Regions from separate parts of the Rhizobium sp. UFLA01-1127 genome, predicted to be linked through region 1. Evidence: riboswitches for the same ligand, from Rfam matches in the RefSeq annotation. Region 1 holds a riboswitch; the other holds the start of a gene.

The links. Region 1 has a riboswitch for S-adenosylmethionine ahead of metA (homoserine O-acetyltransferase MetA). Riboswitches for the same ligand answer to the same signal wherever they lie in the genome.
Region 2: it holds a riboswitch for S-adenosylmethionine, as region 1 does, so the genes downstream of both, Q4Q11_RS28450 (O-succinylhomoserine sulfhydrylase) here and metA (homoserine O-acetyltransferase MetA) in region 1, are expected to answer to the same signal.

What each region holds. Positions count from the first base shown of each region.
Region 1 is NZ_JAUQTZ010000020.1:40,976-54,975, reverse strand. Features, by position in the region: gene Q4Q11_RS07435 (efflux RND transporter periplasmic adaptor subunit) at 48-1,223, shown strand; gene Q4Q11_RS07430 (efflux RND transporter permease subunit) at 1,220-4,399, shown strand; gene Q4Q11_RS07425 (SIS domain-containing protein) at 4,493-5,221, opposite strand; gene nagA (N-acetylglucosamine-6-phosphate deacetylase) at 5,245-6,402, opposite strand; gene Q4Q11_RS07415 (SIS domain-containing protein) at 6,402-7,433, opposite strand; gene Q4Q11_RS07410 (GntR family transcriptional regulator) at 7,430-8,203, opposite strand; gene Q4Q11_RS07405 (aldose epimerase family protein) at 8,442-9,467, opposite strand; gene Q4Q11_RS07400 (hypothetical protein) at 9,601-10,092, opposite strand; gene Q4Q11_RS07395 (vWA domain-containing protein) at 10,224-11,417, opposite strand; gene metA (homoserine O-acetyltransferase MetA) at 11,421-12,347, opposite strand; SAM riboswitch at 12,393-12,470, opposite strand; gene Q4Q11_RS07385 (NUDIX hydrolase) at 12,548-12,970, opposite strand; gene Q4Q11_RS07380 (AAA family ATPase) at 12,970-13,812, opposite strand; gene Q4Q11_RS07375 (ABC transporter ATP-binding protein/permease) at 13,978-14,000, shown strand, end outside.
Region 2 is NZ_JAUQTZ010000176.1:977-10,774, reverse strand. Features, by position in the region: partial or broken gene Q4Q11_RS28490 (thermonuclease family protein) at 1-622, shown strand, start outside; gene Q4Q11_RS28485 (tellurite resistance TerB family protein) at 759-1,172, shown strand; gene Q4Q11_RS28480 (transporter substrate-binding domain-containing protein) at 1,211-2,086, opposite strand; gene Q4Q11_RS28475 (methyl-accepting chemotaxis protein) at 2,515-4,521, shown strand; gene Q4Q11_RS28470 (MFS transporter) at 4,631-5,860, opposite strand; gene Q4Q11_RS28465 (LysR family transcriptional regulator) at 5,980-6,888, shown strand; tRNA gene Q4Q11_RS28460 (tRNA-Gly) at 6,895-6,968, opposite strand; gene Q4Q11_RS28455 (2'-deoxycytidine 5'-triphosphate deaminase) at 7,026-8,120, opposite strand; SAM riboswitch at 8,193-8,271, shown strand; gene Q4Q11_RS28450 (O-succinylhomoserine sulfhydrylase) at 8,315-9,502, shown strand; gene Q4Q11_RS28445 (DNA helicase) at 9,581-9,798, opposite strand, start outside.

The DNA of each region.
Region 1 (14,000 bases):
AACGGCGCTTTTGCCGTACGCGGTTTTTCGAAGGGGGCTTCATGCCGATGCTGCCGCGTACCGTTTTATTTAGCTGTGTTTTTGCCGTTTTCTCAGTTGGCCAGGTGCTTGCGCAGGGCGCACCGCCCGCCGCTCCCGTGACTGTCGCCAAGCCCGTCGTTCGCGACGTCGTGGACAGCGATGAATTTATCGGCCGCTTCCAGGCGGTCGATGAGGTTTCCGTGCGCTCGCGCGTCGGTGGTTACCTCCAGGAGGTGCATTTCAAGGACGGCACTATGGTCAAGCAGGGCGATCTGCTCTTTGTCATCGACCAGCGGCCGTTTGTCACAACGCTGAACGAGGCGACCGCCTCGCTCGAAGTGGCGAAGTCGTCGCTGACGCTCGCCGACGCCCAATATAAGCGCGCCGAATCCCTGTCGACCACAGGCAGCCAGTCCGCCTCCACCCTCGACGACCGCCGCCGCGACCTCCTTTCCGCCCAGGCGAACGTGCGCGGTGCGCAGGCAGCGGTCGACCGTGCCAATCTCGACATGGATTTCACCCGGATCACCGCTCCGCTCAGTGGCCGTATCGACCGGCGGCTGATCTCGGTCGGCAATCTGGTGCAAGCCGATCAGACCGCACTGACGACCATCGTGTCGCTCGATCCCATCGATTTCTATTTCGACGTCGACGAGCGCCGGCTGCTTTCCTATGCCGACGAGGCCCGCAAGAACGGCAGCGCCTTGCAGCAGGGCGGCGGCGGGCTCGATGTCACCGTGACGATCGCCGATCCCAAGCAGAAGCCGTTCAAGGGCAAGCTCGATTTCGCCGAAAACCGCGTCGATAACGAAACGGGCACGATCCGCGTCCGCGCCAGGTTTCCGAACCCCAATCTGGTTCTCCAGCCCGGCCTGTTCGGACGCATTCAGGTACAGGGCTCCAACAGCTACAAGGCGATCCTCGTTCCCGATGAGGCCATCGGCTCGGATCAGAACCAGCGTGTCGTTTACACCGTCGATACCGCCGGCAATATCACGCCGAAGTCCGTTCGCCTAGGGCCGAAACTCTATGGCTACCGTGTCATCCGTGACGGTATGACCGGCGACGAAACCATCATCGTCAACGGTCTGATGCGTATCCGGCCGGGCGTCAAGGTTTCGCCGCAGCTGATCGAATTGCCGCAGCAGGCGGCGAATGACGAGCCGCCGGCGCAGGCCGATGCACAGGGGACGGACCAATGAGGTTTTCCCACTTTTTCGTCGATCGGCCGATCTTCGCGTCGGTCCTATCCATCGTGCTGCTGATTGTCGGCGGCATTGCCTATTTCCAGCTGCCGGTGGCGCAATATCCCGAGGTTGCGCCTCCCACCATCGTCATTCGCACCTCCTATCCCGGCGCCGACGCGCAAACCATCGCCGATACGGTGGCGACGCCGATCGAGCAGGAAGTCAACGGCGTGGAGGACATGCTCTATATGTCCTCCTATTCCAGTGCCGATGGCTCGATGGCCCTGACGATCACCTTCAAGCTGGGCACCGACCTCGACAAAGCGCAGGTGCTGGTGCAGAACCGCGTCGCCATTGCCGAACCGCGACTGCCTGACGATGTTCGCCGCATCGGTATCACCACGGTCAAGAGTTCGCCCGATCTAATGATGGTCGTGCATCTTCTGTCGCCGAACAATCACTACGACCAGCTCTATATTTCCAACTATGCCCGCACGCGCCTGCGTGACGTTCTCGTCCGCCTGGACGGCGTCGGCGACGTGCAGCTCTTCGGCGAGCGGCAATATTCGCTGCGCATCTGGCTCGATCCGCAAAAGCTCGCCGCCTATGGCATGACCGCAGGCGATATCGTTCAGGCGCTCCGGGATCAGAACGTCCAGGTTTCCGGCGGCACGATCGGCGGACCGCCGGTGTCGGGCACCAATGCCTTCCAATATACGGTGACGACCCAAGGGCGCTTTTCCGATGCGCGGCAATTCCGCTACGTCATCGTCAAGGCGACGGGCAATGGCCGTCTCGTGCAGTTGCAGGACGTCGCGCGCATCGAGCTCGGCGCGCAGGATTACGTCACCAACAGCTATCTGAACGGCAGCCCGGCGGTCGCGCTCGGCGTCTTCGCGCGGCCAGGCACCAATGCGCTTGCCGCTGCCGCCGATATTCAGAAGACCATGCAGGATCTGTCACGGGATTTCCCGCAGGGCCTCGAATATCGCATCATCTACAACCCGACCGAGTTCATCGCCGAGTCGATCCACGAGGTCTACAAGACCATCTTCGAAGCCGCCATTCTCGTCGCCATCGTCGTGCTCGTCTTCCTGCAATCGTGGCGGACGGCGATCATTCCGATCGTGGCCATACCGGTTTCGCTGATCGGCACCTTCGCCTTCCTGTTGGCCTTCGGCTTCTCGCTGAACATGCTGACGCTGTTCGGCCTGGTGCTCGCCATCGGTATCGTCGTCGACGACGCGATCGTGGTGGTGGAGAATGTCGAGCGTAACCTCGCGCTCGGCATGACGCCGAAGGAGGCGTCGCATGTGACGATGAACGAGGTGGGTACCGCCGTTCTGGCGATCTCGCTTGTGCTGATCGCGGTCTTCGTGCCGACAGCGTTCATTCCCGGCATCTCCGGGCAGTTCTACAGGCAGTTCGCGGTGACGATTTCTGTCGCGACGGCGATTTCCTGCCTGAACTCGCTGACCCTGTCGCCGGCGATCGCCGCAATCGTGCTGCGGCCGCACAGCCACGAGAAATCCAACAATGTCTTTGGGCGGTTCGGCCGTGCCTTGGGAGACGGGTTCAACCGCGGCTTCGAGCGTATGAGCCGTGGCTACTCCTGGATCGTCCGCCATCTCGTCACGACCTGGGCGGCGCTGGCTTGCGCGCTTCTTGTTTTCGCCGCGCTTTTGGCCGGCACCTGGTATATGGGCAGGATCGTGCCGCAGGGCTTCGTCCCCACAATGGACCAGGGCTATGCCATCGTCGTCGTGCAGCTGCCCGACGGCGCTTCGCTTGCGCGCACCAATGCCGTCATCCAGAAGGCGACTGCGATCATCAACAAGACGCCTGGTATCGAAAATGCGGTCGCTTTCGCTGGCTTCAACGGCGCGACCTTTACCAACGCCTCGAATTCCGGTGTCATCTTCACGCCGTTCAAGCCCTTCGAGGAGCGGTTGAAGACGGGGGATACGGCCACCAAGATCATAGGCCAGCTCTTCGGCAGTCTTCAGGGCATCCAGGAAGCCTTCATCATCGCCATTCCGCCGCCCTCGATCCGCGGCGTCGGCAATTCCGGCGGCTTCAAGATGCAGATCATGGACCGGGAAAATCCGGATATGCGCCGCATCCTGCCGCTCGCATACCAGATGATGGGCGTCGCCGCACAGAACAAGGGCGTCAGCGGCGTCTTCACCACCTTCTCCGCCAACAGCCCGCAATATTTCCTGGCGATCGACCGTGACAAGGCGCGGGCGCTCAACGTGCCGATCCCGAATATCTTCGAGACCCTGTCGATCAATCTCGGCACGTCCTACGTCAACGACTTCAACGCCTTCGGCCGCGTCTACCAGGTACGGGCGCAGGCCGACCAGCAATTCCGCATGGACCGCGACGACATTCTGGCGCTGAAGGTGCGCTCGGCGACCGGAGCGCTGGTGCCGCTCGGCACGTTGGTCGATATCCGCGACACGACCGGACCCGCGCTCGTGCAGCGCTACAACATGTATGTCTCGGTTCCCCTGCAGGGCAATCCGGGACCGGGCGTTTCCACGGGCACGGCACTCGACACCATGGAGGGGCTGGCAAAGAACCTCTTGCCGTCGGGCACGACTTTCGAGTGGACGGAGCTCGCCTATCAGGAGAAACATACCGGCAATACGGCGATCTATATCTTCGCCTTGTCGGTCATCTTCGTCTTCCTGGCACTGTCGGCGCAGTATGAAAGCTGGGTCCTGCCGCTCGCCATTATCCTCATCGTGCCGCTGGCGGTGCTGGCGGCGCTGATCGGCGTGCATCTGAGAGGCATGGACAACAACATCCTGACGCAGATCGGGCTGATCGTGCTGATCGGCCTTGCGGCCAAGAACGCGATCCTGATCGTCGAGTTTGCCCGGCAGGCACAGCTCGAGGGGAAAAGCGCGGTCGAAGCGGCGATCGAGGCCAGTCACCTGCGCCTGCGTCCGATCCTGATGACAGCCTTCGCCTTCATCTTCGGCGTGGTGCCGCTGATGATCGCAACCGGTCCTGGTGCGGAAATGCGCCAGTCGCTCGGCACGGCTGTCTTCTCCGGCATGCTTGGTGTGACGTTGTTCGGCCTCTTCCTGACACCGGTCTTCTACGTCGTCCTGCGCCGGCGGCACAGGCAGGCGGAGACCGCCGCGGAAGAGCCTCAGAATACCGACGTGGCGGCACAATAACGACGTTTGGAGCGGTTCGGCGTTTCACGGGAACCACCGCTCCCATTGTCGCCTCCATGGAGAGCCCGGAACGACGCCGGGCTCTTTCTTTGCTTAGAGATGCGGATTGCGCGGCCGGTATTTCTTGACGAGTTGCTGATTGGTCTCTCTGGCGCCGGGCATGTTGGCGCTGAGGTAGACGGGCGGATTGCCATCCTTGCAGAGTTCGGCGGCGACGTCGGCAAAGATGGCGTTCAGCACGGTGGCGCCGACGGCTGTCGATGCCGGGCCGACCTTCAGGCCGGTACCCGGCAGATCGATCACGGCGTCCCCCGGCGGCAGGCCGTTGTCCAGCACGATATCGGCGATATCGGCGAGTTTCCGGCGGCCGTTCGCGATGGCGGCCGAATAGGCAAGCGAGGTGATGGCGATGACGGTCGCGCCGATTTCGCGGCCATAATCTGCTGCCTCGAGCGGGGCGGCGTTGACGCCGGAGTTCGAGGCGATGATCAGCACGTCGCCCGGCTGCATGCCATAGCGCTCGAAGATCGGTCGGATGAGGCCCTCGGTGCGCTCATAGACCGAGCTGATGACGGCTCCCTCGTGCAGCATGGCAGATCCGACCAGAACCGGGATGGTGAAGGCGAGGCCGCCGGCACGATAATGCACCTCTTCCGCCAGCATATGCGAATGGCCGGTGCCGAAGACATAGACGCGGCGATCGGCGCGCGCGGCAGCGCAGATGGCGGCGGAAGCGCTGGACATGGGTTCGGCCAGCGTTTCACGCAGGGTTTCCAGCCGGCGGATGAGGGCGGAGAAATAGCTGTCCGTGACTGCGGTCATGCCGCGCCTCCTTCTCTGCGTATTCAGGCCGACGGCTGGCCCGAGATCCAAGTTTCGGTGACTTCGATGCCATCGTTGATGTGAACGAGATCGGCGCGGGTGCCTGGCGTCAGTTGGCCACGGTCGGCAAGCCGGAGGAAGCGGGCGGGATAGGATGTCGCCATGCGCAAGGCCTCAGTCAGCGGCAGCTCGAGGACGTTGACGCCGTAGCGGATCGTCGAGGCCATATCGACATCGGAACCGGCCAGCGTGCCGTCGTCCAGCGTCAGCTTGGAGCAATAGCCGCCCTTGGTGCGATAGACGGTGCGGCCGTTCAGCGTGAAGCTCGGAAGATCGGTGCCGACCAGCGACATGGCATCGGTGACGAAGAACAGCTGGCCTTCCCCGCGCTTGGCGCGCAGCGCGACGCGCAGCGCCGTCGGCTCGACATGATGGCCGTCTGCGATGATGCCGCACCAGGGAGCGGGGTGGTCGATTGCCGCGCCGACCAGACCGGGCGCACGATGGCCCATCTGGCTCATGGCATTGAAAAGATGTGTAACGCCACGCGCGCCGGCATCGAAACGGGCATTGGCGGCTTCGGCCGTGCAATCACTATGGCCGATATTGACGATGACACCGCCTTCGGCGAGTGCCTGCACCTGCCGCTCGGTGACCTGCTCGGCCGCGATCGTCACCAGCAGCGTGCCGATCGCCTCGCGGGCGCGGATGAAGGTTTTGACGTCGCTGTCTTCGACCGGGCGCATCAGTTCGGCGAGATGCGCACCCTTGCGGGCCGGCGCCAGATGCGGGCCTTCCAGATGCAGGCCGGCGACGCCGCGGTTGGCCTTCACGGCCTCGACCGCCGCTTCGATTGCCGCCGTCGTGGCGGCTGCGACATCGGTTATGAGGGTCGGCAGCAGCGAAGTCGTGCCATAGGGACGATGCCCCTCAGCAATCATATACATGGATTCCGGCGAGGGCTCGTCGTTCAGCATGCGGCCGCCGCCGCCGTTGACCTGGGCGTCGATGAAGCCCGGAGACAGGACGCCGCCCTTCAGCTGGATGGTTTCGGCGTTGTCAGGCACATCATTGGCGCTCGTAATGGCATGGATGCGGCCATTGCCGATCACCAGCGCGCTGTCCTCATGAAAACGGTCGCCATCGAAGATGCGGGCGCCGGTAAAGACCTTGTAGTCCATCACATGGTCTCCGTTACCTTGAGAAGATTAGCCGGCTTATCCGGATCGAAGCCCTTGCGCCGGGTCACCGACTCGATGAGGCGATAGTAGCACAGCAGCGATACCAGCGGGTCGAGCAGGCCGTTGCCGGTCGTCGGCATGCGCAGGTTGATGCCTGCGAGCGGCGCGGTCGAGAAGGAAACGGCGGTTGCGCCGAGCTTCTGCAGGCGTTCCAGGGCCTGGGCATTCTTGGCGAAGGCGGCATCGTCGGGCGAGAAGGCGACGATCGGGAATCCAGGCTGCACGAGGCGCATCGGGCCGTGCATCAATTCGGCCAGCGAGAAGGCTTCGGCATGAATGCCGGCGGTTTCCTTGGCCTTCAGGGCGGCCTCCAACGCGATGGCGAATGCAGGGCCGCGGCCGCCGGTATAGAGCGAGGAGGCGTCGAAGAGCACGTCTTCAGCCGCTTTGCCGTCAATGCCCGCGGTTGCGGCAAGCGCTTCCGGCAGTTTGGCAAGGCCATCGGTCAGCGCCTTATCCTCCGACACCGCAGCGGTCACGCCGGCAAGGGCTGCTGCGGAGGCGATGAAGGATTTGGTGGCGGCGACGCTCTGTTCCTTGCCGGCATTGAGGCCGAGCACGATGTCGGCTTCCCTGGCAAGCGGGCTGTCGGTGACGTTGACGACGGCGATCGTGGTGGCGCCGCCCTTCTTGGCGGCTGCCTGCATGGCGATAATATCGGGGCTGCCGCCGGATTGGGACACCGTGAAATGGATACCGCCCTTCAGGTGAAGGGGCGCGCGATAGACCGAGGCGATCGACGGGCCGACGGAAGCGACGGGGATGCCGCAGGAGATTTCGAAGAGATATTTGAAGAAGGTGGCCGCATGGTCGGAAGAGCCGCGCGCCGCTGTCGTGATCAGTGACGGACGGCTGGAAGAGAAGAGTTTCGCGATCTCGGCGAAAGCGGGCTTTTCCTTTTCAAGCAGGGTTGCGACAACCTCCGGCGATTGTCCAGCCTCCGTCAGCATCAGGGATTGGGTCTTGCTCATAGGTCATCTCCAATTCTCAATTCGGCAACAAAATCATAGGCATCGCCACGATAATGCGAGCGGGTGTATTCGACGACGCGCTGATCTGCCAGGCGGGAAACGCGCTCGATCAGAAGTGCCGGCGCACCTGCCTTGACGGTCAGGATCGATGCGGATGTCGGGTCGAGCGTCACGGCGGTCAGCCTTTGCTGGGCGCGCACGGGCTTGAAGCCGTTAGCCGCCAGCGCATCGTAGAGCGATCCTTCGGATACGGCATTTTCGCCCAGAAACTTGATGGGAACCACAGCGCGCTCGATGGCCAGCGGCTGACCATCGGCCAGGCGCAGCCGGTCGAGCCGCAGCACAGGCTCATCGACGCCTAGGCCAAGAAGGAAGGATTCCTCTGGAGCCGGTGTACTGATGCTGCGCTGGAGAATGCGAGCAGCCGGCTCGCGGCCGCGCGAGCGCATGTCGGCAGAGAAGGAGGAAAGGCGCCAGAGCGGCTGCTCGATGCGCTCGACATGCTCCGAGACGAAGGTGCCGCTGCCGTGACGCGATTCAATGACGCCGGAGGCCAGCAGGTCGCGATAGGCGGTTCTGACCGTCACCCGGCCGATCTGCAGGGCGCCGGCGAGATCGCGCTCGCCCGGCAGCGCCGTTCCGGCTTTGAGCAGCCCTTCCTGGATGAGGCCCGTCAATGCCTGCGCCAGGCGCTTGTACAGCGGCCCGCTTCCGGTCCCGTCGCTGAGACCGCGATTGTTCAATTCGGCGATCAAACTGGTTCTATCCATATCTCCTATATAGAACCTATTTAGGACCAATTCACAAGATGAATCTGGCTGCAGTGCAAAAAAGAATCGGCCGGGCGCTTTGGACACCCGGCCGAAATTCACGAGAGCAAGGCCTGCTCCAGAGCGAATTCAGATTTCAGTTCCGTTCGGCCTGAAATCTGAATTCGCTCTGGAATCAAGGAGGTAGAGCATGATGTCGTCCGAAAACCGTTTACATTTTTCGGCATCATGCTCGGCCTCAGTTCTTGGTGAAGATGTAATCCGTTTCCTGCCGCAATACCTCGCCCGGGCGGAGCACCGCATTGGGGAAGCCTTCGTGGTTGATGGCGTCAGGCCAGATCTGCGTTTCCAGACAGAAGCCGGCGAACGGGCCGATCTTGCGGCCGTCATGGCCGGGAACCGGCACATCGAGCTTGAAGCCGGCATAGAATTGCACGCCGGGCTCCGTGGTGCGCACTTCCAGCGATACGCCGGAGTTGACGCTGCGGGCGAGCACGACCGAGCGTTTGACGGTGCGTTCGCCGGAGAGGCAGAAATTGTGATCGTAGAGCGCCTGTTCGCTTCCTTCGAAGCGCTTCATCGGCGACATCTCGCGGAAATCGAAGGCCGTGCCATCGACGGAGCGGATCTCGCCCGTCGGCACCTGCTTGTCGTCCGTCGGCGTATAGTGATCGGCGGCGATCATGATGTCGTGGCCGAGCGCATCGTCGCGGCCGTCGAGGTTGAAATAGGCGTGCTGGCAGACATTGGCGAGCGTCGGCTGGTCGGTCGTCGATTCGTAGGTGACGGACAGCTCGCCATTGCCATGCGCGCGATAGGTCGCCTGGATCGTGCAATTGCCGGGATAGCCGGCGCGGCCGTCGGGATCGACGATCTTCAGGACGACACGGTCGGTATCGTGCTCGACGATGGTCCAGTTGCGCTTGGCGATGTTGTCCTTGCCGCCATGCAGATGCGTGACGCCCTTCTCATTGAGCTCCAGCTGGTACTGCTTTCCGTCGAGCGTGAAGCGGCCGGAGCCGATGCGGTTGGCGCAGCGGCCGGGCGTGGCGCCGAAATAGGAGGAATGGGCGGGATAATCAGGGAAATTGTCAAAACCGAGCAGAAGCGAGGGCTCGTGGCCGTCAAGGCGGAGATCCTGTATAACCGCGCCCCATGACATGATATGGGCGGTCAGGCCGCCACCTGATATCTTGACTCGATAGACGGTATCTCCATCGGCCGTCGTTCCAAAATGTTCCCGCTGCAAAGTGCTTTCCGTCATATCAACTCATCCATTGCTTTTGAGTATGCAAGGCCAGACCCTGCCTCCATTCGTGCCGTTCCGCAACCGGTCCGATGGCGAAAGTTAGGGGCGCGGAGAGGGCGATCAAGGCTGAATATTTTCCCCAACAGCCTCAGACGGGCAAATTGCGCCGCAAATGTGCAGGGCATGCGACAGGTGGGTGCGGTTTTGTCGTCATCTGCTGTGCCCGGTCGTAAGGAGGATAGGCTGTCCGTCTGCTGAAAAGTGCTCTTATCAGCTGGTTCGAGCCGACCGCTTTTTCGGTCATCACGATTACGGTCAGCTTGTCCCCGCGAACGGCAAGAAGGATATGGAACGCTTTTTGACTGCATTTTTCCATATATGAGCTCCAGCGCCCCATGCCTGCCGCGTAGCCGACATTTCCGTAGCTGCCGGTTTCCGCCGTGGCGCTCCAGCCGTAATTCGCGCTTATCCTCATAAATCTGCCATGCCTTATTATTCCCATACGGCATTTTTCACAGGAGCCGGCGTTGGAGCAGGTCTGTTCCCACTGCCCCGAGAAGCCGCCTTCTTCAGACCTCGCCTGTTGCGAGATCAGCAAAATGGTTGAAATGAAGAAAAGTAATCTAATGGCGTGGCGCACCCGCATCTCCACCAACTTCCCCTGCGATCCGTGGGGTTATCCAATGTGCCTCATTCTCTACAAATGGTTGTGGTAATTTAGTGGCGTTTCGGTTCGCCAACTTTGCCCCAGCCGCTCGGAGAGAACTTAGCTCAGCGCGACAATTCCCTCGTCGCCTTCTCCAGCCCGCCGAGCGTCAGGGGATACATGCGGTCGCTCATCAGGCGGCGGACGATGGAGATCGAGGTCGTAGAGCCCCAGTAGTTTTCCGGCACGGGGTTCAGCCAGATGCATTTGCGGAAATGGCCGGTCATCCGGGCAAGCCACGCCTCGCCGGCTTCCTTGTTCCAATGCTCCACCGAGCCGCCCGGCTGAGTGATTTCGTAGGGGCTCATCGATGCATCGCCGACGAAGACGACGCGGTAGTCGGGGCCGAAGGTGCGGATCAGATCGGACGTTGCCGTGATGTCGACGCGCCGGCGGCGATTGTCCTTCCACACGCCTTCATAGAGGCAGTTGTGGAAGTAGAAATATTCCATATGACGAAATTCCGCGCGGGCGGCGGAGAAGAGTTCTTCCACGACGCGGATATGATCGTCCATCGAGCCGCCGACGTCGAAGAACATCAGGAGCTTCACCGCGTTGCGGCGCTCCGGCCGCGTCCGGACATCGAGATAGCCATGCTCGGCGGTGGAGCGGATGGTGCCGGAGAGATCCAGCTCCTCGGCCGCCCCCTCGCGCACCCAGCGGCGCAGACGCTTCAGCGCCACCTTGATGTTGCGGGTGCCGAGCTCGACGCCGTCGTCGAGATTCTGGAAGTCATGCCGATCCCAGACTTTTACCGCGCGGCGGTGGCGCGAGCTTTCCTGGCCGATACGCACGCCGTCCGGATTGTAGCCATAGGCGCCGAAGGGCGAGGTGCCGGCCGTGCCGATCCATTTCGAGCCGCCCTGATGCCGGCCCTTCTGCTCGGCCAGCCGCTCGCACAGCGTCTCCATCAGCTTGTCGAAGCCGCCAAGGGCCTCGATCTCTTTTCTTTCCTCTTCAGTCAGATGCCGTTCGGCGAGCTTGCGCAGCCATTCGACGGGAATGGCGGCCGGTTCCACCGCTTCTCCATCGGCATTGCCGCCGATCGCTTCGACGCCGCGAAAATAGTCGGCGAAGATCTGGTCGAAGCGATCGATGAAGCGCTCGTCCTTGATGAGCGTCGTGCGGGCCAGATAGTAGAAGGCCTCGACGTCGTAATCGGCTATCCCCTCTTCCATTCCCTCAAGTAGCGACAGGAATTCCCGGAGCGTCACCGGAACCTTCGCTTCCTTGAGTTTCAGGAAGAAGGGAATAAACAAGCCTCAAGTCCTTTCCTGGCCGATCTCCTCCAGATCATACGGCGTGGTCTGGTAGATCTCGTTGATCCAATTGCCGAAGAACAGGTGCGCGTGGCTGCGCCACCGGTTCTGCGGGGGGATTTCCGGGTCGTTGTGCGGGAAGTAGTTGTGCGGCATCTTGATCGGCACGCCGGCATTCACATCCCGGAAATACTCATCCGCCAGCGAGGTGGAATCATACTCCACGTGATTGAACATGTAGAGCCGGTTGCAGGCCTGTTCATGCACGAGGCAGACGCCCATCTCGCTCGAATCCATCAGGATCTGCAGGCCGGGCACTTTCTCGATATCGGCGCGTTTCACCTCCGTCCAGCGCGAGACCGGCACGGCGAAATCGTCGGAAAAGCCGTTGAGATAGACCGACGAGGGCTTCAGGTTCTGGTGGCGGTAGACGCCGAAGGCCTTTTCGGTCAGCGTGTATTTCGGCACCTTGTGGAAGTGATAGATCGCCGCCATCGCGCCCCAGCAGACGTTGAGCGTCGAATGCACATTGGTGGCCGTCCAGTCGAATATTTGCTGCATCTCCTCCCAGTAGGTCACATCTTCATAGTCGAGCAGCTCGATCGGCGCGCCCGTGATGATGAAGCCGTCGAACTTGCGGTGCTTCACTTCATCCCAGGTCCGGTAGAAGGAGAGCAGATGCTCCTCGGAGGTGTTCTTGGCCTTGTGCGCGCCGATGCGCACCAGCGAGAACTCCACCTGCAGCGGCGATGCGCCGACCAGGCGCGCCATCTGGACCTCGGTCTTGATCTTGTTCGGCATGAGGTTGAGAAGCCCGATCTGAAGGGGGCGGATATCCTGACGGAACGCCACCGTTTCGGTCATCACGCGCACACCCTCGCTCTGAAGGGTTTCGAATGCGGGCAGCGTATCGGGAATCTTGATGGGCATCGTTTCACTCGCCAAATACAAAAAAACCGGCCGCGATGAATCGCTACCGGTCCGCACGCGGCCCTTTAGCGACTTATTTAACGTGGCTGCAAGCCGGCCGGCCAAATCACCACAGGCTGAAATCCATAAACCTGCCGGTGCGGCGGGTCAATGGCCAAGCTTTGCGGGGCCAGCGGCCGCGTTCCGATGCCGATTGTCGCTTACAGACGGTCTAGAAGTGCATGCATTCCATAGCCGAGGCGTTCACGCGCTTCTGCTGCCGAGATCCAGAAGAACCGGAAGCAGATCGGTTCGCCGCCGTCAAACGGCGTCATCTCGAAATGGCGCCAAGTGTCGGGTGTCGTCTCCGGCAGATTGCAGCAGAAGTAGTGCCGCTGATGATGATGGGTGCGCCCCTCGCGCTCGAAGCGGTAATCCTGCACGCCCAATTTTTGCAGAACGCCCGAAGAGAGGCCCGTTTCCTCCTCGAATTCGCGCGCGGCTGCGAGCGCCAGATCTTCGCCATCTTCGACCGTGCCGCCCGGCACCTGCGGCTCGATGACCGGAAAATCCGGCTCGTCGAAAACAAGAAGATCATCGCCCCGTAGGGCATAAATCAATACCTTGATGGCATCCGGCTGCATTACTTGCCCTGCCCTCGCGCCATGAAAGCCAGCCGTTCGAAAAGGTGTACATCCTGTTCGTTCTTCAGCAGAGCGCCATGAAGCTTCGGCAATGCGGTCCTCGCATCGGCGCGGAGCGTTTCCGGATCGACATCATCGGCGACCAATAGGCGGATCCAATCGAGGGCTTCGGAGGTCGAAGGTTTCTTCTTCAGGGCCGGCACGTCGCGGATCTCGAAGAATTGCGTCAGTGCCGCATGGACAAGGGCCTGCTTGATGCCGGGATAGTGAACCTCGACGATGCGGGTCAATGTCTCCATCTCAGGAAAGCGGATGTAATGGAAGAAACAGCGGCGCAGGAAGGCGTCCGGCAGTTCCTTCTCGTTGTTCGATGTGATGACGACGATCGGACGGACAGCTGCCCGGATCGTCTCGCTCGTTTCGTAGACATGAAACTCCATGCGGTCGAGTTCCTGCAGGAGATCGTTCGGGAATTCGATGTCGGCCTTGTCGATCTCGTCGATCAGCAGTACGCACTTCTTCGGCGAGGTGAAGGCCTGCCAGAGCTTGCCTTGCCTGATATAGTTGCGGACGTCATGGACTCTGATGTCGCCGAGCTGGCTGTCGCGCAGGCGCGAAACGGCATCATATTCGTAGAGGCCCTGCTGGGCCTTGGTCGTCGACTTCACGTTCCATTCGATAAGCTCGAGTCCAAGGGCGGCCGCCACCTGGCGCGCAAGCTCGGTCTTGCCCGTACCTGGCTCGCCTTTGACGAGGAGGGGACGCTCCAGCCTGATGGCGGCATTGACGGCAACCATCAGGTCCTTGTCGGCGATGTAGTCCGCAGTTCCTTGAAATTGCATCGGAAGGCTTTCTCAATCTTTCGGGTGCAGGCTAATTGCTGACCTAATTCGGTTCAAGACGCGAAACCGTGTATATAGGAACGTGATCGCACCGATCTGTTGCAAGGGTGGACATGAGGGCGGGTCATGATTAACTGACGGGACGTGCGTCGCAGGGAAGTGCTGATGGCAGTTGAAGCGCAAGCCAA
Region 2 (9,798 bases), on a different contig from region 1:
AAAAACCAATCCTCTGCCCGATAACCGGATACCGGCCGATCAGATCGACAGGGAGGCGGCCGCCGCCGAACATCGAACCCTGCCGCCACCGACGCAACAGCAGGCTGACTCCAAGCCTGAACCCGACTCCCAATCCGAACAGGCTGCGCTCGACCCCGCATCCAAGCCGCAGGAACAGACGACAACGGTCGAGCTTGTCCGCCCCTTCTCGGATCAGGCCGGCATACTGACCCTTGCCGGCAGGAGCGTGCAGCTCGACGGCATCATTCCGACGGATGTCGACCGGATGTGTCTCGGCTCGAACGGCAAGAGCTGGCCATGCGGCCAAGCCGCGCGCACGGCGTTCCGCATGTATCTGCGCGGCCGTTCCATCGATTGCGATGTGCCGGATGCCTCCTGGAAGGGTACGGTCAAGGGCGAATGCCGGTATGTGCGCGTCGACCTCGGTGCGTGGCTCGTCCGCTTCGGCTGGGCAGATCCGGAGCCTGGCTCGCCGCTTGCAGCGCTTGTCGACGAGGCCAAGCAGAAGAAGCGCGGCATGTATGGAGACGATCCGCGCAAGAATGGAAAATCGACGCTTGCGCCGCCCCCGCCCAAGGAAGACCCGCTCAATCCGATCTGACGCGCGGCGCGGCAGCACTTTAAATCTGCTGCACGATTTTATCCGCAAATCGATTCCGATTTAAGGAATTATGCAGTAGCTTTTGTCAAAAGACGCGCGACTTTTCAATTTGCCAATCCAGAGGACTTCGCCTGTCATGAACAAGCCGCTTTCTGCTCACGAGGCCTTGATTTACGTCATGGTACTGGCCTCGGCCGTCGACCGCACGATGAACGACCGGGAGCTCAGCCGCATCGGGGAGCTTATTCACGCCCTGCCGGTCTTCAAGGGGTTCGACGACGAGAAGCTGATTTCGGTATCGCGTGACTGCGCCAAGCTGCTTTCAGGCAATGAAGGGCTCGACATCGTGCTCGAAACCGTGCGCGACACTCTGCCCGCGCGTCTCTACGATACCGCCTATGCGCTTGCCGTGGAAGTCGCCTCGGCCGACCTGTCGGTCAAGGCCGAGGAATTGCGTCTGCTCAGCCTGCTGCGCGACCGTTTCGGCTTGGACAAGCTGACCTGCGCGGCCATCGAGCGCAGCGCGATCGCCCGCTACCGCAAGGCCTGACACATTTTCCCGCCTTACGCACCCCGGAATTACCCCGGTCAGTAGAGCCCATAGGGAAAATAGCGCAGATAGATTTCCTGCAGCCTGCCATCGCGCGAGAGCGTGGCAAGCGCATGATTGATGGCGGCCGTCAGATCGGCGTCCTGCTGACGCAGCATGATAGTCAAGCCTTCCCCGAGAAACTGCTGCGACTGATAGGGGCCGTCAAACAGCGCACAGCATTTTTCCGCCGCCGGCGAGGAGACCCAGAAAGAAAGCTGCAAACCGTCGGCAAAAGCGGCATCGACCCTGCCATCCTTGACGGCGGCCAGCAGCGTATCCTTATCGTCGAACGGCACCGGCTTGATGGCCGGAAAGAAGGCCGCCAGCATCGCTTCGTGCACGGTGCCCTTGACGACGCCGACCGGGCGGCCCGCAAGCGAGGCGGCTGACGTACCGCTGATCGATGCCTTGAGATTGCGCACGAAGCGGGCCGGCAACATCAGGAAAGGCCGCGAAAAGGCGAAGGTCTTGCGCAGCTCAGGCGTGACGGCAACGCCTGATATCACGGCATCGCCCTGAGAGGCGGCAAGCGCACCCTGCAATTCGCCGAAGGGCAAAGCCTGGATCTGGCATTTGTCGGATATTGCGAGTTCGTCGCAGATCTTGCGCGCAAGCTCGACATGGAAGCCCGTGAGCTTGCCATTCTGATCGAGGAAATTGAAGGGCGGAAAGTCGGTCGACGTCAGGAACCGCAGCCTGACCAGCGAGGACAGGTCCGGCTTCGGCAGACGCTCGCGCGCATCGAACAGGATCGGCAGGTTCTGCGGCTTCGTCTCCTGGGCGGCAAGCGGCAGCGCAGACGACATCGCCACCAAGGCTGCCCCTGCCAGAAGGCGGGCCGCGGAAATCGTCGACGAAAGGCAAACACGCATGGTCTTGATACGGCCTCCTGTCGTGGATGCACATTTCCAGTTCACGAATCCGATTTAGCAGAGTCACGCCGCAGGGGGAATATCGCGCCATGCAATGATGGCGTCCGCCCCTTCCGGCTGAACAATGGAGATCGCGCGCATCGGCCGGTTGTGCAGTTTTGAACATGCACAAAATTAATGGGGGATTTCGGCCGCGCAGCCTCTGCCGTTAGCGGTCGATTAAGCTCTGTTGATTGTACTTGCCGCCATCGACGACATCGGCTCGAACGCCGACCGCATGACGCAGGTCGTCGGGACCTTCCTGGCAAGGTATCACGCAAAATCGGCTTTACCCATCCACATCAGGCGAGGTGCCCAGAGCCGCTCATCCGAGGCGAAATGGCCCTTGGCCTCGTTTCAACAGGCACGGCATTCGCAGGCGGACCGCTATGTTCAAGAACCTGAAAATCAAAACCAAAATGCTTGCCGTGATCCTGTTTCTGGGCGTCATTTCCTTCGCTGGCCTGATGCAGGTTGCCGGAGAATTCCGCACGGCGGATCGGGCCTACAGCGCCTTTCTCGACAATGAGGCCGTCGCGGCGACGGAAGCCGCGCGCGCGAGCTCATCGGCGCTTTCTTCGGTGCTGCAGGCAAGCCTGATGCTGAACCTCGACCAAGGCAGCGATGCATTCAAGGGCGTGACGGCCGGCAGCAGCCATTTCGATGAGGCCAGGGACAGGCTGAAACATGCCGAAAACCTCGTTCCGGCGGAAAAGACGTCGATCGATGCGATCCTTGCCGGTCTCGACGAATTGCAGGCGCTCACCGGCAAGACCATCGATCAGCGCAGGAACGGTGATGCCAAGGGTGCGCAAGCGAGCATGACCCTGATCAGCGACAAGCTGCCCAAGCTTATCGCTGACCTGCAAGCCAACGACGATGCGCTGACAAACCGGATGAACGACGGCGCCAACGCCCTGTCGGACGATCTCAACAGGTCCGTCAACTACACGCTCCTTGCCCTCAGCGGATTGATGGTGCTGGCCGTCATCCTCGGCATGTATGTCGCGCAGAGAAGCATTGCGGCGCCGCTGATGCGGCTGCATCAGCGAATGACGACGCTTGCCGATGGCGACACCGCGAGCGATATCGAAGGCCGCGAGCGCCAGGATGAAATCGGCCAGATGGCATCCGCCGTCGCCGTCTTCCGCGACAATGCAGTGGAACGCGTGCGCCTGGAAGCGCAGGCCGAGGCGGATCGCACCCTCAGCGACAGCGAGCGCGCCCAGCGCGAGGCTCGGCAGGCTGCAGAGGCAGCCCATCTGCAGCAGGCGATCCAGGCAGTCGGCGACGGCCTCAAGCGCCTTGCGGAAGGCGACCTCGTCACGCGTATCGACAACCGGTTCGTCGAGCACCTCGATCAGTTGCGCCAGGACTTCAACAACTCGATCCAGAAGCTCAACGGGACCATGCAGGCTGTCGGCACCAATGCCCGCGCCATCAGCGCCGGAGCCGGCGAAATCCGCAACGCGGCCGACGAGCTTTCCAAGCGCACCGAACAACAGGCCGCTTCCGTCGAGGAAACGGCCGCCGCGCTGGAGCAGATCACCACCACGGTCAAGGACGCGGCCAAGCGCACGCAGGAGGCAAGCGAGCTTGCAGCCCATACGCGCGCCGATGCGGAACGCTCCGGCGAAGTCGTCCGCAATGCGATCGAAGCCATGCAGAAGATCGAGAAATCATCGAGCGAAATCAGCAACATCATCGGCGTCATCGACGACATCGCCTTCCAGACGAACCTCCTTGCGCTGAATGCCGGCGTCGAAGCGGCTCGCGCAGGCGAGGCAGGCAAGGGTTTTGCCGTCGTTGCACAGGAGGTGCGCGAACTTGCGCAGCGCTCCGCCAATGCGGCCAAGGAGATCAAGGACCTCATCGCCACTTCCGAAACGCACGTGCGCACTGGCGTCGGTCTCGTCAGCGAAACCGGCAAGGCGCTCGATACCATCGTTTCGGGCGTACAGGAGATCACCCGGCATGTGCATGCGATCGCCGAGGCGTCGCGCGAGCAATCGGCGGGTCTGCAGGAGATCAATACTGCGGTCAATACCATGGATCACGGCACGCAGCAGAATGCCGCTATGGTCGAAGAAAGCACGGCCGCGAGCCACAGCCTGGCGACGGAAGCCGCTTCGCTCTCAAGTCTGCTCGCTCAATTCCGCACGGATGGCGGCGATGCCATGCGGGTATCCACAGCACCCATTGCAGCCATCGCTCCGCGGGCTGCTGCCCGCCAGGCGCCTCCGCCGGCCGCTGGTCCGGCCATTCGGGCTGCGGATGCCGCTAAAGTGCGCCCCAGGCCTTCGCCGGCCCGCGCACTCGGCCAGAAACTGATGAGCGCCTTCGGTGCCAATCCGCCAACGACGCCGGGCAAGGATGCGGATTGGACGGAATTCTGAGATTGCCGCCATTGCGCGTCACAGCCGGACGAATGGCAGTGACGCGTCTCGATGTGCGCTTGGATGATGACGGGGCGGACGACCTATGCCGTCCGTCCGCTTGCTTCGTTCACGCCCGTGCGGAAAAGGCCGTGACGAGGGCGATAAGGCCGAAGACCGCAGCGGCCGCACAGACGGCAATCCATCCGCCCCAATTCCATGCCGTGCCGGCAAGCGCCGACCCCAGCGCCCCACCGAGGAAGAAGATGCCGACGAAGAGACCGTTGATGCGGCCTCGTGCTTCCGGCTTCAGAAGGTTGACGGCGCGGCGTCCCAGCGTCTGATCGCCGGTGACGCCGACATCGAGCATCACGGCGCTCACACCGAGAAGGATCAGCAGCGCGATGGGATGACCCGATCTTATCCCGCCAACCCACGCGGCCAAGGCCATGGCCGCAAGCACGATCGAATGCGCGACCAGCGTCGCCGTCCGCGTCCAGCCCTTGTCGCCCATGCGGCCGAAGGCTGATGTCGCAGCGGCACCGCCGGCACCGACCAGCGCAAACAGTGCGATGCCGGATTGGCCGAGCGAGAATGGCGGCTGCGCCAGGCGCAGGGCGACGGACGTCCAGAACAGGCTGAAGCTCGCCATCATCAGGGCCGCCGTGAAAGCGCGCAGCCGCAGCACGGGTTCCTCATAGAGCAATTGGAAGAGCGAACCGATAAGGGCTCCGTAGCTCGCGCTGACCAACGGACGTCTCTCGGGCAGGCGCAGCGCAAGCACAGCCGCCAGAAGCGCAAGCGTCACGGCGCTGATGGCATAGAAGCTCCTCCAGCCCCAGAGATCGGCAAAGAGGCTTGCCAGCGGCCGCGACACGAGGATGCCGATCATCACGCCGCTCATGACATTGCCGATGACCCGGCCGCGATGCTCGGGCGGCGCCATGGCTGCCGCAATCGGCACGAGGATCTGGATCGCGGAACAGGCTGCCCCGAGCAGAAACAGGAAAATCAACAGGCTCCACCCGGTCGGCGCGAAGGCGGCAGCGATCGCCATGACCAAGGCCGACAAGAGCATGCGCAGCACCAGCTGGCGGTTTTCCATCAGATCGGCCAGCGGCACCAGGAAAAAGAGACCTGCGGCATAGCCGAGCAAAGACGACATGGCCACAAGACCCGCACCACTCTCGGAAAAGCCGAGCGATGGGCCGACGATGCCAACGAGTGTCTGCGGCGCAAAGAGATTGAGGATGATGACGCCGGTGGCGACGGCAAACAGCAGTGTCGAGGGAGCGGCGGCCGCCGTGGAGACATCACCCTCCGGCAGCTCGTTCGCCGTGCGTTCGCGAACCTGCGACATGGGCTCTCTTGTGGACATAGGCTCTCCAATAATTTTTGATAATAAAGATAGCCATGTTTATCGCCTTGCTGCATAATGCGGCAATTGAAATGAAATAATAATGATTATGCGAGTTCCTCATGAACATTCATGATCTCGAGGCCTTCGTCGCCGTCGTGGAGACCGGATCGATCGTATCGGCCTCCGCACGCATCAACCTGACGCAGCCAGGCATCACAAGGCGCATACAGAATCTGGAAGACAGTCTCGGCATCGCCCTCCTCGATCGGCAGTCGAAACCGCTAAGACCGACAGCAGCAGGACGCGAAGCCTATGAGCATGGACGCCGCGTCTTGCGTTCGCTCGACGATCTCAAGGCCGGCGTCTCGCCCGGCGGCACGATCGGCGGCGAATTCCGCCTCGGGATCATGCCCTATCTCTCCGAAGCGGCCTTATCGGCCCCGCTCGACGAATTGCGCAGCCAGTTTCCGCAATTGACGCTGCGCATCGTCACCGGCTGGTCGCCGCAGCTCATAGAGCAGGTCGCCCACAGTCAGCTCGATGCGGCAACCGTCTGCCTGGCGGAAGGGCTGCAGCCGCCGGACAATGTCATCGGCGATATGCTCGGGGTCCACGCCGTTATCCTCGCCGCCGCACCATCGCTCGGCGTTCCCAAGGAACCGAAGCTTGAGGAGCTTTCACGCTTTCCCTGGATCATGAACCAGAGCGGCTGCGGCTTCCGCGCCTACATCCAACATCGCTTCGAAGCCGAGCGCCTGCCCTTCGACGTCGGGGTCGAAGCCATGAGCGCCGATCTGCGCATGTCGCTGGTTGCGCGCGGCCTCGGCATCGGCGTACTGACGCCGGCCGCACTGGCCGACAGCCGCTGGCGCGATTCGGTCGAAATTATCGAGGCTCCGGATTTCAGCCCGAAAGTCGTCAACTGGCTGGTGCACCGCCCGCCGGCGGGCCGCCTCGCACGCCCGATCGCCACCTTCGGCGAAGCGCTGACAGAAGCGCTGAAGGCGAAGAGACCGTTTCTAGCATGAAGATTTTGGAGCGGGTGAAGGGAATCGAACCCTCGTATTCAGCTTGGGAAGCTGCTGCTCTACCATTGAGCTACACCCGCCTGACACCTTGAGATGTCCAACAGTTGACGGCCTCTGTCAAGGCCGCCGCTATGCGATCACAGCCGGAAGTGCTTCGAGAGCTTTAGGCCCTGCGCCTGATAGTTCGAGCCGAGGCCGGAGCCGTAGAGGCTGCTCGGCTGCTCCAGCATGTGTTCGTAGATCAGACGGCCGACAATCTGGCCGTCTTCAAGGATGAAAGGCACTTCGTGGCTGCGCACTTCCAGCACGGCGCGGCTGCCGCGGCCGCCGGCCGGCGCATGGCCGAAGCCCGGATCGAAGAAGCCGGCATAATGGACGCGGAATTCGCCGACCAGCGGATCGAAGGGTGTCATTTCGGCGGCGAAATGCGGCGGCACATGCACCGCCTCGCGCGAAACGAGGATGTAGAATTCATCGGGATCGAGGATCAGCTCGGTGCGGCCGCGGCTGTAGAGCGGCTCCCAGAAATCGAAAATATCGTGCTGGGCCTTCTTGTCGACATCGACGACGGCCGTGTGGTGCTTGCCGCGATAGCCGATCAACCCTTCCTTGTCGCCGGCCAGATCGATCGACAGCGCGATGCCGCCGCCGGTGATATTCGGCTTCTTGCTGGCAACCAGCGTTTCGGTCTCGTGCAGCGCCAGCAATTCCGGCTCGGAGAGCAGGGCCTGGCCGACGCGGAAGCGGATCTGCGACAGGCGGGAACCGCGACGAACGACGATCGGGAAGGTGCGCGGGCTGATTTCGAGATAGAGCGGGCCGGAATAGCCGGCCGGGATCTTGTCGAACTCCTGCGCCCGGTCGGTGATGACGCGGGTGAAAATGTCGAGCCGGCCGGTAGAGCTCTTTGGATTGGCGGAGGCCGACATATTCTCGGGCAGGTCGAGGCGCTCCATCAGCGGCACGATATAGACGCAGCCGGTTTCAAGCACCGCGCCTTCGGAGAGATCGATCACATGCAGCTTCAGCCGGTCGAGCTTGTCGGCGACCAGATGCGACGGACCTGGCATGAAGCTGGCGCGCACGCGGAAGGCATGGGAACTGAGCCTGAGGTCAAGACTTGCCGGCTGGATCTGATCGACGTCCAGCTCCCTCTCGCTCGTCAGCCGCCCCGTTTCGAAGAGCGCTGCGATGGCGCGATCGGCCAGAATTCCAGTATTGCGAACCATCATGCTTCTCTCATAATTTGTCGCAGACAAAACCAAACTCGGGGAATTGACGCAAGCCGTCAACGGCAGTATTGCAACTTATCCCGTGGTGATTTGGCCGGTCGGCTTGCAGCCACGTTAAACAAGTGGCTAAAAAGACCGGGGCTGAACCGGTCTGCTTTCGCGGCCGGTTTTTTTGTTTTGAAAGTGGTGATGGCATGAGCAAGACTTGGCGCCCCGCAACCCAGCTCGTACACAACGGAACGCTCCGTTCGCAATTCGGCGAGACCTCAGAAGCGATCTTCCTGACCCAGGGCTTCGTCTACGACACCTCCGAGGCGGCGGAAGCCCGCTTCAAGGGCGAGACGGACGGTTTCATCTACGCCCGCTACGGCAGCCCCACCAACGATATGTTCGAAAAGCGCATGTGCGCGCTGGAAGGCGCTGAAGACGCCCGCGCCACTGCTTCGGGCATGGCCGCCGTCTCCGCCGCCATCCTCTGCCAGCTAAAGGCTGGCGACCATATCGTCGCAGCCCGCGCCCTCTTCGGCTCCTGCCGCTGGGTGGTCGAGACGCTCGCGCCGAAATACGGCATCGAATGCACGCTGGTCGATGGCCGCTTCACCGAGAACTGGGAAAAGGCCATCCGCCCGAACACGAAGGTCTTCTTCCTCGAAAGCCCGACCAACCCGACGCTGGAAGTGGTCGATATCGCAGCCGTCGCCAAGCTCGCCAATCAGATCGGCGCCAAAGTCGTCGTCGACAACGTCTTCGCGACGCCGCTCTTCCAGAAGCCGCTGGAGCTCGGCGCTCATATCGTCGTCTATTCCGCCACAAAGCATATCGACGGCCAGGGCCGCTCGCTCGGCGGCGTCATCCTCTCCGACAAGCAGTGGATCGACGAGAACCTGCAGGACTATTTCCGCCACACAGGCCCGGCCATGTCGCCGTTTACCGCCTGGACGCTGCTGAAGGGCATCGAGACGCTGCCGCTGCGTGTCGCCCAACAGACGAAGAACGCCGCGAAGATTGCCGATTTCCTCGCCGAGCAGACCAACAAGGTCGCCCGGGTGATCTATCCCGGCCGCAACGACCATCCGCAGGCCGATATCATCGCCAAGCAGATGAGCGGCGGCTCGACCCTGGTTGCCTTTGAGCTCAAGGGCGGCAAGGAAGCAGCCTTCAAGCTTCAGAACGCGCTTGATATCGTGAAGATCTCCAACAATCTCGGCGACAGCAAGAGCCTGATCACCCATCCGGCCACCACGACGCACAAGAACCTCACCGACGAGGCTCGCGCCGAACTGGGCATTTCGCCAGGCACCGTGCGCTTTTCCGCCGGCATCGAGGACAGCGAAGACCTGGTCGAGGATTTCGCTCGCGCCCTGGCGCAGGTTTCCGCCTGACATCGACCGAGCCGCCCGGGTGTTTTTCCAGGCGGCTCGACCTGCCCCCACGGGCCAATGGCAGGACGCGGCAGTCCGTCAGCCGGCGGCCCTGAATTCGACCCGGCCGTTGTTCAGGAACACCATCTTGTCGAACAGCGCCAGATCCAGCGGGTTCGGCAGGCGGATATCCTTCAGGTCAGGCACAGGTTTCAGCGCCGGATCGTAGGAGCGGTCGATCTGCGAGATGAAGACGACCGTCACGCCTTTGTGGCGCGCAAACGCCCTCAACGCCTGAACCTGGATCATCAGGTCAG